DNA from 2 places in the Vibrio sp. TRT 29B02 genome. Region 2 is predicted to be linked to the other one. Evidence: riboswitches for the same ligand, from Rfam matches in the RefSeq annotation. Region 2 holds a riboswitch; the other holds the start of a gene.
The links. A riboswitch is a leader RNA that binds a small molecule or an ion and turns the genes downstream of it on or off. The one in region 2 is predicted to bind cyclic di-GMP.

Region 1 (6,104 bases), on a different contig from region 2:
AAAATAAAAACCGAGGCAAATGCCTCGGTTTTTTTAATTCATCTAGAGCGACTAGTCGCCTGCAAACATATAACCTTCGCCATGAACCGTCACAAAGATCTGAGGGTTCTTTGGATCGAATTCCATTTTCGCTCGCATACGTCTTATCAGCACATCAATGGTACGATCGTTCGGTGCGTCGACACGGTGGCTAATCATGTTGAGAATACGCTCACGGCTCAATACCTGATTAGGGTATGAAGAGAGTGCAACCAGCAATTCATACTCAGCTTTAGTGAGTTTTACTGGCTCTCCATTGCGACTTAATGCACGTCGTTGAACATCAAATGTCCATTCTCCAAAACGTACTACATTGTCGTCTTGCTGCGCTGCGTCTAGTGTTGCAGATGCGTTGCGGGCAGAAGAGATACGCCACAATAAGTTTTTAACTCGAACCAAAAGTTCGCGTAACTCAAACGGTTTGGTGACGTAATCATCTGCGCCCATTTCTAGGCCAACAATTTTATCGATGCTATCCGTGCGTCCTGTTACCAGGATAATTCCAATGTCAGATTGACTGCGAAGTTCGCGCGTTAGCATTAATCCATCTTCACCAGGAAGATTAATATCTAACATCACCAAATCAATCGCATTGTTTTGTAGCGTATGACGCATCTGCTCGCCGCTTTCAGCCTCACTCACGTTATAACCTTCGTTCTTAAAGTAACCAACGAGTTTGCTACGCGTGACTGCGTCATCTTCTACAACTAGTACATGATAGCTCATCTACACCACTTAATTTACATTGGGAATTGCTCTAAAATTGTATTCTATTCATAAATAGTAACATTTCTAGTAATTATCACTTTAAAACTAAGAAAGATGATTTTTTCTTGATTCAAGACAAAAGTCACCCACTCATTAACATTCATTCATAATTGATGGTAACTTATCACACAAGCCGTTATCCCTATTCATTTCTATTGGTTAAACTAGTAGATAGTTATTTTAGGAGTTGAACCTAATGCAAGAAATTAAAGCATTTAATGAGAAACGTGCCGAGATTTACTGGTGGCTATCAAGCCTGTTTGCCAATGAGCTTACTGAGGAAAATATCGCGCAGTATCATTCCGCTGAAATCCGCGCGTTTTTGACTGGTTTGGGTGAAAATGCCGCTTTAAAACCTGCAATTGACCGTGTCACTGATGCGCTCAATCGCTTGATGGATCGTGAAGATGCTCAATTGGAACTCGCCGCAGATTTCTGTGATCTATTTTTAAAGTCAGATAGAGACTCTGCCCTTCCTTATGCCTCTATGTACATTGGTCAATCGGGATTACTCAACGACACGCCAGCTAAAGAGATGGAAGAGCTCATGGCGAAACATGGGGTTGCAGTTGAAAAAGATCTAAACGAGCCAGCCGACCATCTTGCAATCGAACTCGACTTTCTTGGCAATCTTATTATTCGCTCAAATGAGTTGGAACAAGAACGTCATTTAGAAGATGCGTTAAAAGAGCAAGAAGCGTTTATTCAGCAACACCTATTGAGTTGGGTTCCGAAATTTTCAGCCAAGTGTCAGACACTCGATGACTTCGGCTTTTACTCTGCAATCGCCAGCCTTACTAGCGCTTTCTTAGAGCTAGATTGCAGCTATCTTGCAGGCGAGTAAAAAAACGCACATTGTGAGCTCAAACCTACAACTTTGACGTTTTTTGTTTGCTCTCTGAGAGTTTGCGGTCTAGAATCGTGACCGCAAACGATAAAAATGAACGATTCAAATACAAACCGCTAAATAAGGGCGGTTTTTGTGTTTCTGATACTTTCTGCCAGACTATTTTATTCTACACTTGAATATATTTGCTTGGCAGTCATCGACAGGACAAAACCTTATGGCCACTATTAAAGATGTTGCTCGCCTAGCCGGTGTTTCAACAACCACTGTGTCTCACGTAATTAATAAAACACGCTTTGTTGCTGAAGCTACTCAAGAAAAAGTAATGGAAGCGGTGAACGAGTTAAACTATGCGCCAAGTGCTGTTGCGCGTAGCTTGAAATGTAACACGACTCGTACAATCGGTATGTTGGTCACCCAATCAACAAACCTATTCTTTTCAGAAGTGATTGATGGCGTAGAAAGCTACTGCTACCGTCAGGGCTACACGCTTATCTTGTGTAATACTGGTGGCATCTACGAGAAACAACGCGACTACATCCGCATGTTGGCAGAGAAGCGCGTAGACGGCATCTTAGTCATGTGTTCAGACCTTACTGAAGAGCTGAGCGAAATGCTCGATCGCCATAAAGATATCCCTAAAGTCGTTATGGACTGGGGTCCTGAAAGCTCGCAAGCGGACAAGATCATTGATAACTCAGAAGAAGGCGGCTACCTAGCAACAAAATATCTGATCGAACGTGGTCATAAAGATATTGCCTGTCTAAGTGGTCACTTTGAAAAAGCCGCCTGTCAGGAGCGTATTCGTGGTTTCAAACGCGCGATGAGTGAAGCAGAACTTTCGGTGAATGAAGATTGGATTCTTGAAGGCAACTTCGAGTGTGATACCGCCGTACTCGCCGCAGACAAAATTGCAGCGATGGATAACAAGCCAAGTGCTGTGTTTTGTTTCAACGACACAATGGCATTGGGTTTGATGAGCCGTCTACAGCAAAAAGGCATTCGAATTCCTGAAGATATGTCAGTCATCGGCTATGACAATATTGAGCTGGCTGAGTACTTCTCTCCACCATTAACAACTGTCCACCAACCAAAACGTCGTGTTGGTAAAAACGCATTCGAAATCTTGCTTGAGCGGATCAAAGATAAAGAGCATGAGAAGCGTATTTTTGAAATGCACCCTGAGATTGTTGAACGAAATACCGTCCTTGATTTGAACAAATAGTTCAAATCGTTCGCTTAGCCGGTAGCACATTATTGGCTAAGCGGATAATTCACCTCTTTTTACTGAACCAAGATCACACTTATTCCATTTCGGCGTGATGTCCTACGCATATTTTATTTATGCTCTAAATGTTCGAACAATGCCACGAACAGGGCAAACCACTCCGAAAGGGTGGGACGCAAAGCCTCCGGCCTTAAACATGATATGTCTGGTAGCGGGGTTGCCGATGGTAAATATGCACTTGTCATACACGAATTACTAACGGTTGTATGACGCCTTACTTACAAAGTACCTGCATTATTTTGCTAATCTCTCGGACCTGAACTGGTGGCGTATAACTATACACCGAGAATAAACAGCATGGATAAACCAATACTAAAAGACTCAATGCGATTATTTGAGCAACTTGGCTACATCAAGTCTCGTTCAATGTTTGGTGGCTTTGGCATTTTTGCTGATGACACGATGTTCGCACTCGTGGTCAACGATAAACTTCACGTTCGTGCAGACGCAGAACTGGCTAAACAATTTAAATCTCAAGGACTCGAGCCTTACGTTTATAAAAAACGCGGATTTCCCGTTGTAACGAAATACTACGCCTTGTGTCATGACTGGAGTTCAGATACCAATAAAACCTTAGAACTCGCCAAGCTTGCACTTGATGCGGCAAACAACGAGAAGAAAACTCAATCGCAAGCGAAACCAAGTCGCCTCAAAGATTTACCGAACTTACGATTAGCTACTGAGCGTATGCTCAATAAAGCAGGTATCGAAAGTGTCGAAAACCTTGAAGAAACCGGCTCAGTTAACGCATTCAAAGCCATTCAGTCTACTCACTCTTCTGACGTTAACATCGAGCTACTTTGGGCATTAGAAGGTGCGATCAATGGCACTCACTGGTCCGTCATTCCTCAAAATCGACGCCAAGAGCTGCTCAACGAGCTTAGCCATCACTAACAGATAAGTTATCGAATCAATAAAGAGTCAGCCTTAGTGCTGACTTTTTTCTTATTTGTGAAATTTACTGCTTGCTTTCCCTTTCTAGTCTATTAACACTTTAATTTCGCTAGCTTTGATGTTTGATGGAGATGTTGTATGAGTAAAAAACTGATTTTGGGCGTTGTGTTCATCCTTGTTGTTGTATTGCTAGCCCTTAATTTTGGACAGTATCTCACTCTGGAAAACGCTAAAGCTCAGCAAGCCGAGCTCGCTCTATTTATCGCAGATAACTTCGTTGTCGCGGCCGCTAGCTATTTCTTGGCCTATGTCACCATCACCGCCTTTTCTGTTCCGGGTGCTGCTGTGGTCACACTATTGGGAGCTGCCCTATTCGGTTTTTGGACAAGCTTAGTCCTTGTCTCTTTTGCCAGTACCATTGGCGCAACTCTGGCTTTTTTAAGCAGCCGCTATCTTCTTAGAGACTGGGTTCAAACGAAGTTTGGTGACAAGTTGTCATCAATCAACCAAGGCGTTGAACGTGACGGATCATTTTATCTATTCTCGTTACGTCTAATTCCTGTTTTTCCGTTCTTTTTGATCAACCTATTGATGGGGCTAACACCGATTACGACTTTACGATTCTACTTGGTGAGCCAGTTAGGTATGTTGCCAGGCACAGCGGTATACCTCAACGCGGGTACCCAGTTGGCGCAGATTGAACACTTATCCGGTATCGTTTCTCCAAGTGTGTTGGCTTCCTTTGCCTTATTAGGTCTTTTCCCTGTTGTCGCTAAGTGGATAATGGCCAAACTCAAATCGACGCCTTCAGCATCAAACGGAAACGTGTAATGCGTCTCTACTCAGCGACAACACCACCTGAAGCACATATCGTTTGTGAGTTATTGAAATCACAGCAAATCCTTTGTGAGGTGCGGGGCGAAGGTTTATTCGGTTTACAGGGAGAGCTCCCTTTTGGTGAGAACAGTGAACCGTATATTTGGCTATTCGATGTTCAACAACTCGCTCAAGCACAAGCAATCATTGCCGATTTTAAGCGTGCTGAAAGAGGAGTAAGCTGGCGGTGTAGTGAGTGTAGTGAACAAAACGAAGCTCAATTCGGTTTGTGCTGGAAGTGCGGCGCCTGTATGCCCTAACTCTATTTGGCTTCGATTTGCTGCTGAATAAAGGCTATCGAGTGTTGGTTAAATTCATCAGGCCTTTCAACATTACAGACGTGACCACAATCAGCGATTTCAAGTAATTGGCTTTTACGGTGAGCGGCAACCATCTCTTTAACCGGTTGAATGAACATGTAGTCACGCTCGCCCATCAAGTATAGCGTTGGGATGGGTAACTCACGATCCTTGAAGTATCGCATCAACGGATTAACTTCAGCAGTAAGAATAAACCAACGCTTGAACTCTTTTTGGCATAACTTTTTGGCTTCACGGATAAATAAGTGACGTGATTCTTTTTGCGTACGTTGAGGCATCACGATATAGGCAAAAAGGCTGTATAACCACATGTAAGGAACAATGTGCTTACAAAGGTTACCTAGTTTGACCAACACTTGAGAGCGTGTATTAAGACGCGTTACAGCGCCTCCCAGCACCATTGACTTCACTCTGTCCGTCGATAACTCTGCGATATTACGAACAATAATGGTACCCAACGACATACCCACAAAATGGGCTGAACGAATCTTTAGGTGATCAAGTACCTTGAGAATATCCATGGTCACGGCTTTGAAGGTATAGCGGTTTGCAATCAGCTCTTTGAGCAACTGATTCGATTTGCCATGACCGCGAAGATCAATCAACAATAGATTGAAATGCTCCCTGTACGCTTTGATTTGTTTAAACCAAATCGATGAACTTCCCCCAGCACCATGCACAAAGACAACCCACTCGTCACTAGTAGGGTGGGCAAACGTTTTGTGGAATAACAGGGTATCGCTCATATCAGACAAGGGCCACTTAGGTTCAAAATCTTGGCTTAGGAGATTACCATAATCCTAGAAGGATTTAAGTCCGACAACTCCATTTATCCGTCATTCTCTGGTCAAAAATGTAAATATCATTGAAAAAGGCGTCGAAATGACGCCTTTAGACAGGTTAAGCGTGAAGGGCCGACCGATACAGGTTGATATACTCTTCAGCCGCTTTAGACCAACAGAAGTTTTGTTCCATCGCATACAATTGAACGCGTTTAACTTCGTTTGGTTGTTGGGCATATAGCAAGAGTGAACGCTGTAGAACGTTTAATAACTCACTCGGCTCAGGTTGT
Region 2 (6,104 bases):
GAAGAAATACCCTTTACGACCCTTATGTCGTCGACTCGTTGTTAAGATGCCTTGAAGTGGATGCCACGTTAGGCGGCAGGTACACCCCGACTCAACCTGTCATTTCTCACTGAGGGCATATTGCCAATAGCGTGCGTTACGCAGTGGACAATGGGATCAGATCCTCTATTGCTCTGAGCGATGTCGAAGAAGCAAAAAATAACGGACCCTCAACCTGTGTCACTCGCCAGTCTGTTGCACTACCAGAACCACTATAAGGGCAGACACTATAAGGACAGACGCCATAAAAACTTGGTGACATCAAAGAGAGTCATAACCAAAGGCCCCATATCCTTCAAGGAATATGGGGCCTTTGCAAGTCGAGGCTATTGAGGTCTTTTGAGTGGTTTAACCACACTGTCGAGGCCTTCAATCTTCAGCGCTAAGCACAACTGCATAAGTTCGCCGAGTTCCCCTTCAGGAAACTGCTTCTTGTTGGCAAACCAAAGCAAATATTCTTCAGGCAAGTCAATCAATACTCTGCCTGCGTACTTTCCAAAAGGCATTTGCATACGTGCAAGTTTAAGCAAGTTTTCTTTTTCTAGCATAAGACTGAATAAACAATGTATTAGAGCCGTAGGGTAACACCGATTATTTAACTCGGATAGCAGTGCCTTAATCAAACGTTAGGATGGACAGTATGGGCGTACTCAACAACCACTTGATTGCCTTCAATATAGGCATTTTGTATTTCACCATCAACGCTCATACGGCTTTGTAGGTAGACCACTTTTGGACCGTTCTGATTGTCTTCTTTCAATGAGGGTACAACGTTTTGAGGTTCGATGCGTAACAAGCGGCAAAAATGACTAATAAACGACATGGTTAACGGCGTCTCGCCACGTAGCACCTGAGAAAACGTCAACTGATTCATACCGAGTTTCTTAGCAAACTCCATCTGTGTCAGGCGCATTTTTGATTTCTGAGACATCCAGATTTGATACAGCGCCTCTCGGTCTCTATCTGTGAATTCCATGTTTGGTCCTTGTGTAACTCTATTTAATTAATTGTCAGTCTTTTCATACAAGGCGTTGTCAGCGCGGAGTTAGCGAAAATCAAAGGTTCTGTTTCGTCTATGGGCATAGCGCTATTTGATGGAATCAGGCTTACCCATTAATTCATTGACAAGGCGAATCAATCAACTGGAATAGGTTGGTATTTTTAATAAAACGATCTAGGTAAGAAATAGATAATTCGCAAGTCAAATTATCAGCAACTTATTCAATTCGAGAATGCAATTCCATATTCATTCGATGCCGTGGATTTTGCGGATTCCTTTGGCTACATTCTTCCAGCTCAATTATCACTTCAGGCAAACTATCCGAAAGGTTAGGACGCAAAGCCACCGGTCTGTCGACGTTTAACGTCTATGATAGCGGGGCTGCCGCTTGGTCTAGTCACCAAGTGTTTTCGCGTGCCGGAGTGCCATCTTAACTGTCAGTTATAAAAAAGGACAAATGATGCACAAACTGCCAAACAAATCCCTCATCGCCCTCGCTTTGATCAGCGTCAGTGGCGCGAGTTACGGTCACGGTTATGTCTCTGCATACGAGAATGGTGTCGCAGAAAGTCGCGTTGCACTGTGTAAATTCCCAACCAGTGACACCAATGAGAAGAACACCAACTGTGGTGCCATTCAGTATGAGCCGCAAAGTGTCGAAGGCCCAGATGGCTTCCCTGAAGCGGGTCCAAGCGATGGCAAAATTGCCAGCGCAGCCACTACCCTAGCGGCGGCTTTAGATGAGCAGACCGCTAACCGCTGGGTAAAACGTCCTATTCATTCTGGAACTCAAAATTTTGAATGGACATTTACCGCAAATCATGTGACTAAAGATTGGAAGTACTACATCACTAAACAAGGATGGAATCCAAATCAGCCACTTGCCCGTGAATCATTTGATTTAACGCCTTTCTGTGTGGTTGATGGTGGCATGGCTCAGCCTCCAAAACGTGTCAGCCACCAATGTAACGTACCAACACGTGAGGGATACCAGGTTATCTTAGCGGTTTGGGACGTAGGCGATACTGCTGCGTCATTCTACAACGTAATAGACGTTCAATTTGATGGTGACGCACCCGTAGTTCCAGACTGGAGTCAGTCAGGCCAAATCAACCCAGGACTTAACCTAAATATTGGCGATAGTGTCTACACCCGCGTATTTGATCAAAACGGTGAAAATGTCTCTTACAGTACTGAATTAGTCATAGAAACCGCTGAACAAGGTCAGGCAAATAACTGGTCTTACGCGCTAGCGTCTAAGATCAATCAAGAGCAAAGCCAAATTCGAGCTGGTCAGTTGAATGATCGAGGTGAGTTTACTCCTGTCTATGGTACAAACCCTGTATACATCAAAGCAGGTTCCGGCTTAAATAGCGTTGAGATCGGCTATAAACTTGAAGCACCAGAGCCAGATTATCGCTTAGATGTTATAGGGCTGGAAGATGAATACCTAATTGGTGATGCCGCAACACAAATCAACCTAATACTTGAAGCAACTGGCGACCTTAATGCAGAGCTCACTGTGTTCAATCATCACCGTGAACCTCTGGCATCCTACACTGCGCCACTGGCTGACGGAGAACTGAGCAACACGACTCTAACGCTGTCAAAGTCTGAAGCCGGACATCATATGCTAGTGGTCGTGATAAAAGACCAGCAAGGCAGTGTCGTTGACCAGAATACGCTTGATTTTCACCTGATTGAAGAGGCAACACCACCACCATCCGATGATTATGACTATGTCTTCCCTCAAGGCATGGAGAACTACACTGCTGGCACAAAAGTACTTGCTGTTGATGGTGGCATTTACCAGTGCAAACCGTTCCCATATTCAGGTTACTGTGTTCAGTGGTCGCCTTCTGCAAACCACTATGAACCAGCAGTAGGCTCACACTGGCCTTCGGCTTGGGACAAGCTAAACTAACCAGTAAAAAAAGCGGATGCCATGGCATCCGCTTTGCTACTTTTTCAATTCAGGGTTTTAGAACCATCCTAGAACCAATCGTTTAACCCAGTCGAGCAACTTCTTGAACAGGCCACCCTCTTCAACATCTTGTTGAGCGATTAGAGTAGCGCTTGCCACTTGTGTACCTTCAACACTGTAGATCACCTCTCCTACCGCGTCGCCTTTTCGAATAGGTGCTTCTAGCTCACCTTTGTACTCGATTTCGGCCTTGAGCTTATTAGCATCTCCTTTAGGCAAGGTAATCATTACCTGTTCAGATACCCCCACAGGTACAGAGTCCTGACGTCCCATCCATACCTTGGCTTCAGCTAATGTGTCACTCAGTTTGGTCGGTGAAACTGTATCGAAGAAACGGAATCCATATGAGAGTAACTGTTTACTTTCTGACTCTCGACTTTTAGTGCTGGTTGAGCCCATAACCACAGAGACTAGGCGCATTTCACCGTTGGTGGCAGACGTTGCCAAACTGTAGCCAGCTCCACTGGTATAGCCGGTTTTCATTCCGTCAACATTGAGGCTGCGATCTCTCAATAATCCATTTCGGTTGTACTGCGTAATGCCGTTATAGGTAAAGGCTGTTTCACTGTATAACGGATAGATATCGGGTAGATCTCGAATGATCGCTTGGCTAAGAAGTGCAATATCGCGTGGCGTAGAATAAAGCCCTTGGCTATCCAGTCCATGTGGATTGGTAAAGGCGGTGTTATCTAGCCCTAACTTTTGCGACCAATTGTTCATCAAGCTCACAAACGCGTCTTCACTACCAGCCACATGCTCCGCAATCGCGACGCTAGCATCATTACCCGACTGAACGATCAAGCCACGATAAAGATCCATCAATTCAACGTTTGTTCCCACTTCGATAAACATTTTCGAAGAGTCAGGAAAATTTTTCGCCCATGCCTTAGCACTGATTTTTACCTGATCATTCAAAGAAATATTACCGCTTTTTACTTCTTGTCCCGCAACGTAAGCCGTCATCAATTTAGTCAAGCTCGCAGGATTAAGCTTCTGATCGGCATTTTTTTCCACTAGAACGGTACCAGTGTTGTAGTCAATCAGAATATAGCCTTTCGCTCCAAGCGCAGGAGGATCGGGAATAATTGTCGGGGCAGAATACGCTCCGAATGAGAAAAGAAGTGTCGGAAGAAGTGCTGTCGATTTTATTAAACGCAATGTCATGATATGCGACGTCTCACTTTAGTTAAATATGGTCGGGTTCAGTATAGACAACCGCCCAACAGTTTCAGCCGCTTTGAAACCAATCGTTACTATTGAGTCATGTTTTTCGCAATTAACACCGAATCAACCCTGGTGAGAAATAAAAAAACCAGCAGTATTAACCGCTGGTTTTCAATTTGTTCACTTTTAACTTAAGCCAGCTTCATCGCGGCTTGTTTGTTCATCATGCGTTCACGGTGAGAGAACCACAAGTATGTCGCTGCAATCGAGAAGAATAGGTATGAAAGCGCAAACACAAATGGTGAGCTAATAAGCTCTTGTGACATACCCCAACTCACTCCTGCAACTGTGATTGCAATCTTTGAAAACAGACCACAGATAAGAAGAAGTAATGCTAACTGTGGAAAACGGCTGCTTCTAAACGCAAACCAATAACAGCTACCCACAGCCATGGTCGAAATGTAAAGACCGAGCAAAAATGAATGTAAGTGATCTGCTGATGCTACGCCTGCAGTAATTGAAATCATAAAGAGTATGAATAGTTTCATGTCTTGCCTCGCTTTTTAAACTGGGAAAAAGCTTCCTTTCATTTTTGAAATCTCATTTTGCGCATATTTTCATCGTTTGGCTCGGTAATATCAAGCAGTAATTTGTTGCAAAACTTGTTCAAAAAACAACCAACAGACAAATATTAACATCTGGTTACAATACCGATTTCATTAGCCTTAGAGAAAGAAAGGGTTAACCACATATTTAAGAAAAGCCAACTTATGAACATCACAATTCAGTAACATTTGTTTACCTATAAAATTCCTTAAAAATTGTGACTAAACACAGCAAATGCCAGCCACAAAGCAGGCCTTTCGCTAGGCGAAACTTAAGATTGCTCAAATAGACAGATTACAAAGAAAAATAAAGGCCAATTTAAGTGTGAGCTTAACCACTGTTCCCAATTTTCCAGCTCGAATCACAACTTGGGGTCTGATACCTTTGCGCAACCCATTTTTAGGTCACACACCATGCCTTCCCAGTACCGAATTGATAAAATTGTAGAGATAGGTGACACTCTTCATCGCAGCGGTTGCGCACCGTACAAACTTGAAAAGTACACTCAATTTTATGCACGTAAACACGGCGTAGATCTGATGATTCAAGCGACGCCGACGACCGTTAACTATCAGTTTCCTGAAGACAACAATGCTGTTGTAATGAAACGCCACCAGCCTGCATCAATTAATCTCAGTCTGTTGGCTAATACCATTATCCGCATCAATCAACCCAGCAGCGAACCGGTTCCTGAGCCTGTCGGATACCCGAAATGGGTAATCGCATTAGCCAATATGGCTATTCCCCCAGCCTATCTGATGCTAGTGGGCAGTACCATGGAAGCGATAGTGTTCTCCGTATTTTTGGGGTTTGTAGTTTGGCTAACGCAGCAGGTGTGTAAAGCTCGTCGCTCCATCGCCGTAGAATTTATTGCCGCCTTGCTCACGGGGATTCTGGTTGCTTTCTTCGCCAGCACTGGCTTTGCAATCCCTATCTGGGCTCTATGTATTGCTGCAATAGTTCTATTCGTGCCCGGCTTATCGATTGCGAACTCGCTAGAGTGCCTTGCATTCAATGATTTAGTATCTGGTACCAGTTTACTTGGCCAGAGTGCGTTGACGCTAATAAAGCTGTTTGTCGGCATCGTTATGGGGCTAAATATTGGCGAGGCGATATGGGGGCAAGCGGAAAGCATAAAATACGTCAACGAAGTGCCATTCTGGATGCATATCTTTGGACTATTTCTGATTTCCATTTCACTGAGCATTATCTTTAATGCGCGTCCTACCGATATCTTATTAGGTTTACCCGTTGCCGCATTGGGCATGTGGGGACCATTTTATCTTGGTTTTGACAGTGGGTGGGTCGTCG

Region 1: another riboswitch for cyclic di-GMP. It lies ahead of ACQEXT_RS07035 (TfoX/Sxy family DNA transformation protein); the one in region 2 lies ahead of gbpA (N-acetylglucosamine-binding protein GbpA).

The regions. Positions count from the first base shown of each region.
Region 1 covers NZ_JBNJOJ010000008.1:106,564-112,667, forward strand. Annotated here, with positions in the region: gene torR (two-component system response regulator TorR) at 52-765, opposite strand; gene torD (molecular chaperone TorD) at 1,004-1,651, shown strand; gene purR (HTH-type transcriptional repressor PurR) at 1,872-2,879, shown strand; cyclic di-GMP riboswitch class I at 3,022-3,107, shown strand; gene ACQEXT_RS07035 (TfoX/Sxy family DNA transformation protein) at 3,240-3,836, shown strand; gene ACQEXT_RS07040 (TVP38/TMEM64 family protein) at 3,975-4,667, shown strand; gene ACQEXT_RS07045 (putative signal transducing protein) at 4,667-4,972, shown strand; gene ACQEXT_RS07050 (alpha/beta fold hydrolase) at 4,975-5,778, opposite strand; gene glgA (glycogen synthase GlgA) at 5,933-6,104, opposite strand, start outside.
Region 2 covers NZ_JBNJOJ010000005.1:174,483-180,586, reverse strand. Annotated here, with positions in the region: partial or broken gene ACQEXT_RS05220 (DUF2256 domain-containing protein) at 149-202, shown strand; gene ACQEXT_RS05215 (DUF3820 family protein) at 366-587, opposite strand; gene ACQEXT_RS05210 (helix-turn-helix domain-containing protein) at 659-1,015, opposite strand; cyclic di-GMP riboswitch class I at 1,341-1,428, shown strand; gene gbpA (N-acetylglucosamine-binding protein GbpA) at 1,500-2,963, shown strand; gene ACQEXT_RS05200 (D-alanyl-D-alanine carboxypeptidase family protein) at 3,021-4,187, opposite strand; gene ACQEXT_RS05195 (NADH:ubiquinone oxidoreductase) at 4,379-4,735, opposite strand; gene ACQEXT_RS05190 (threonine/serine exporter family protein) at 5,207-6,104, shown strand, end outside.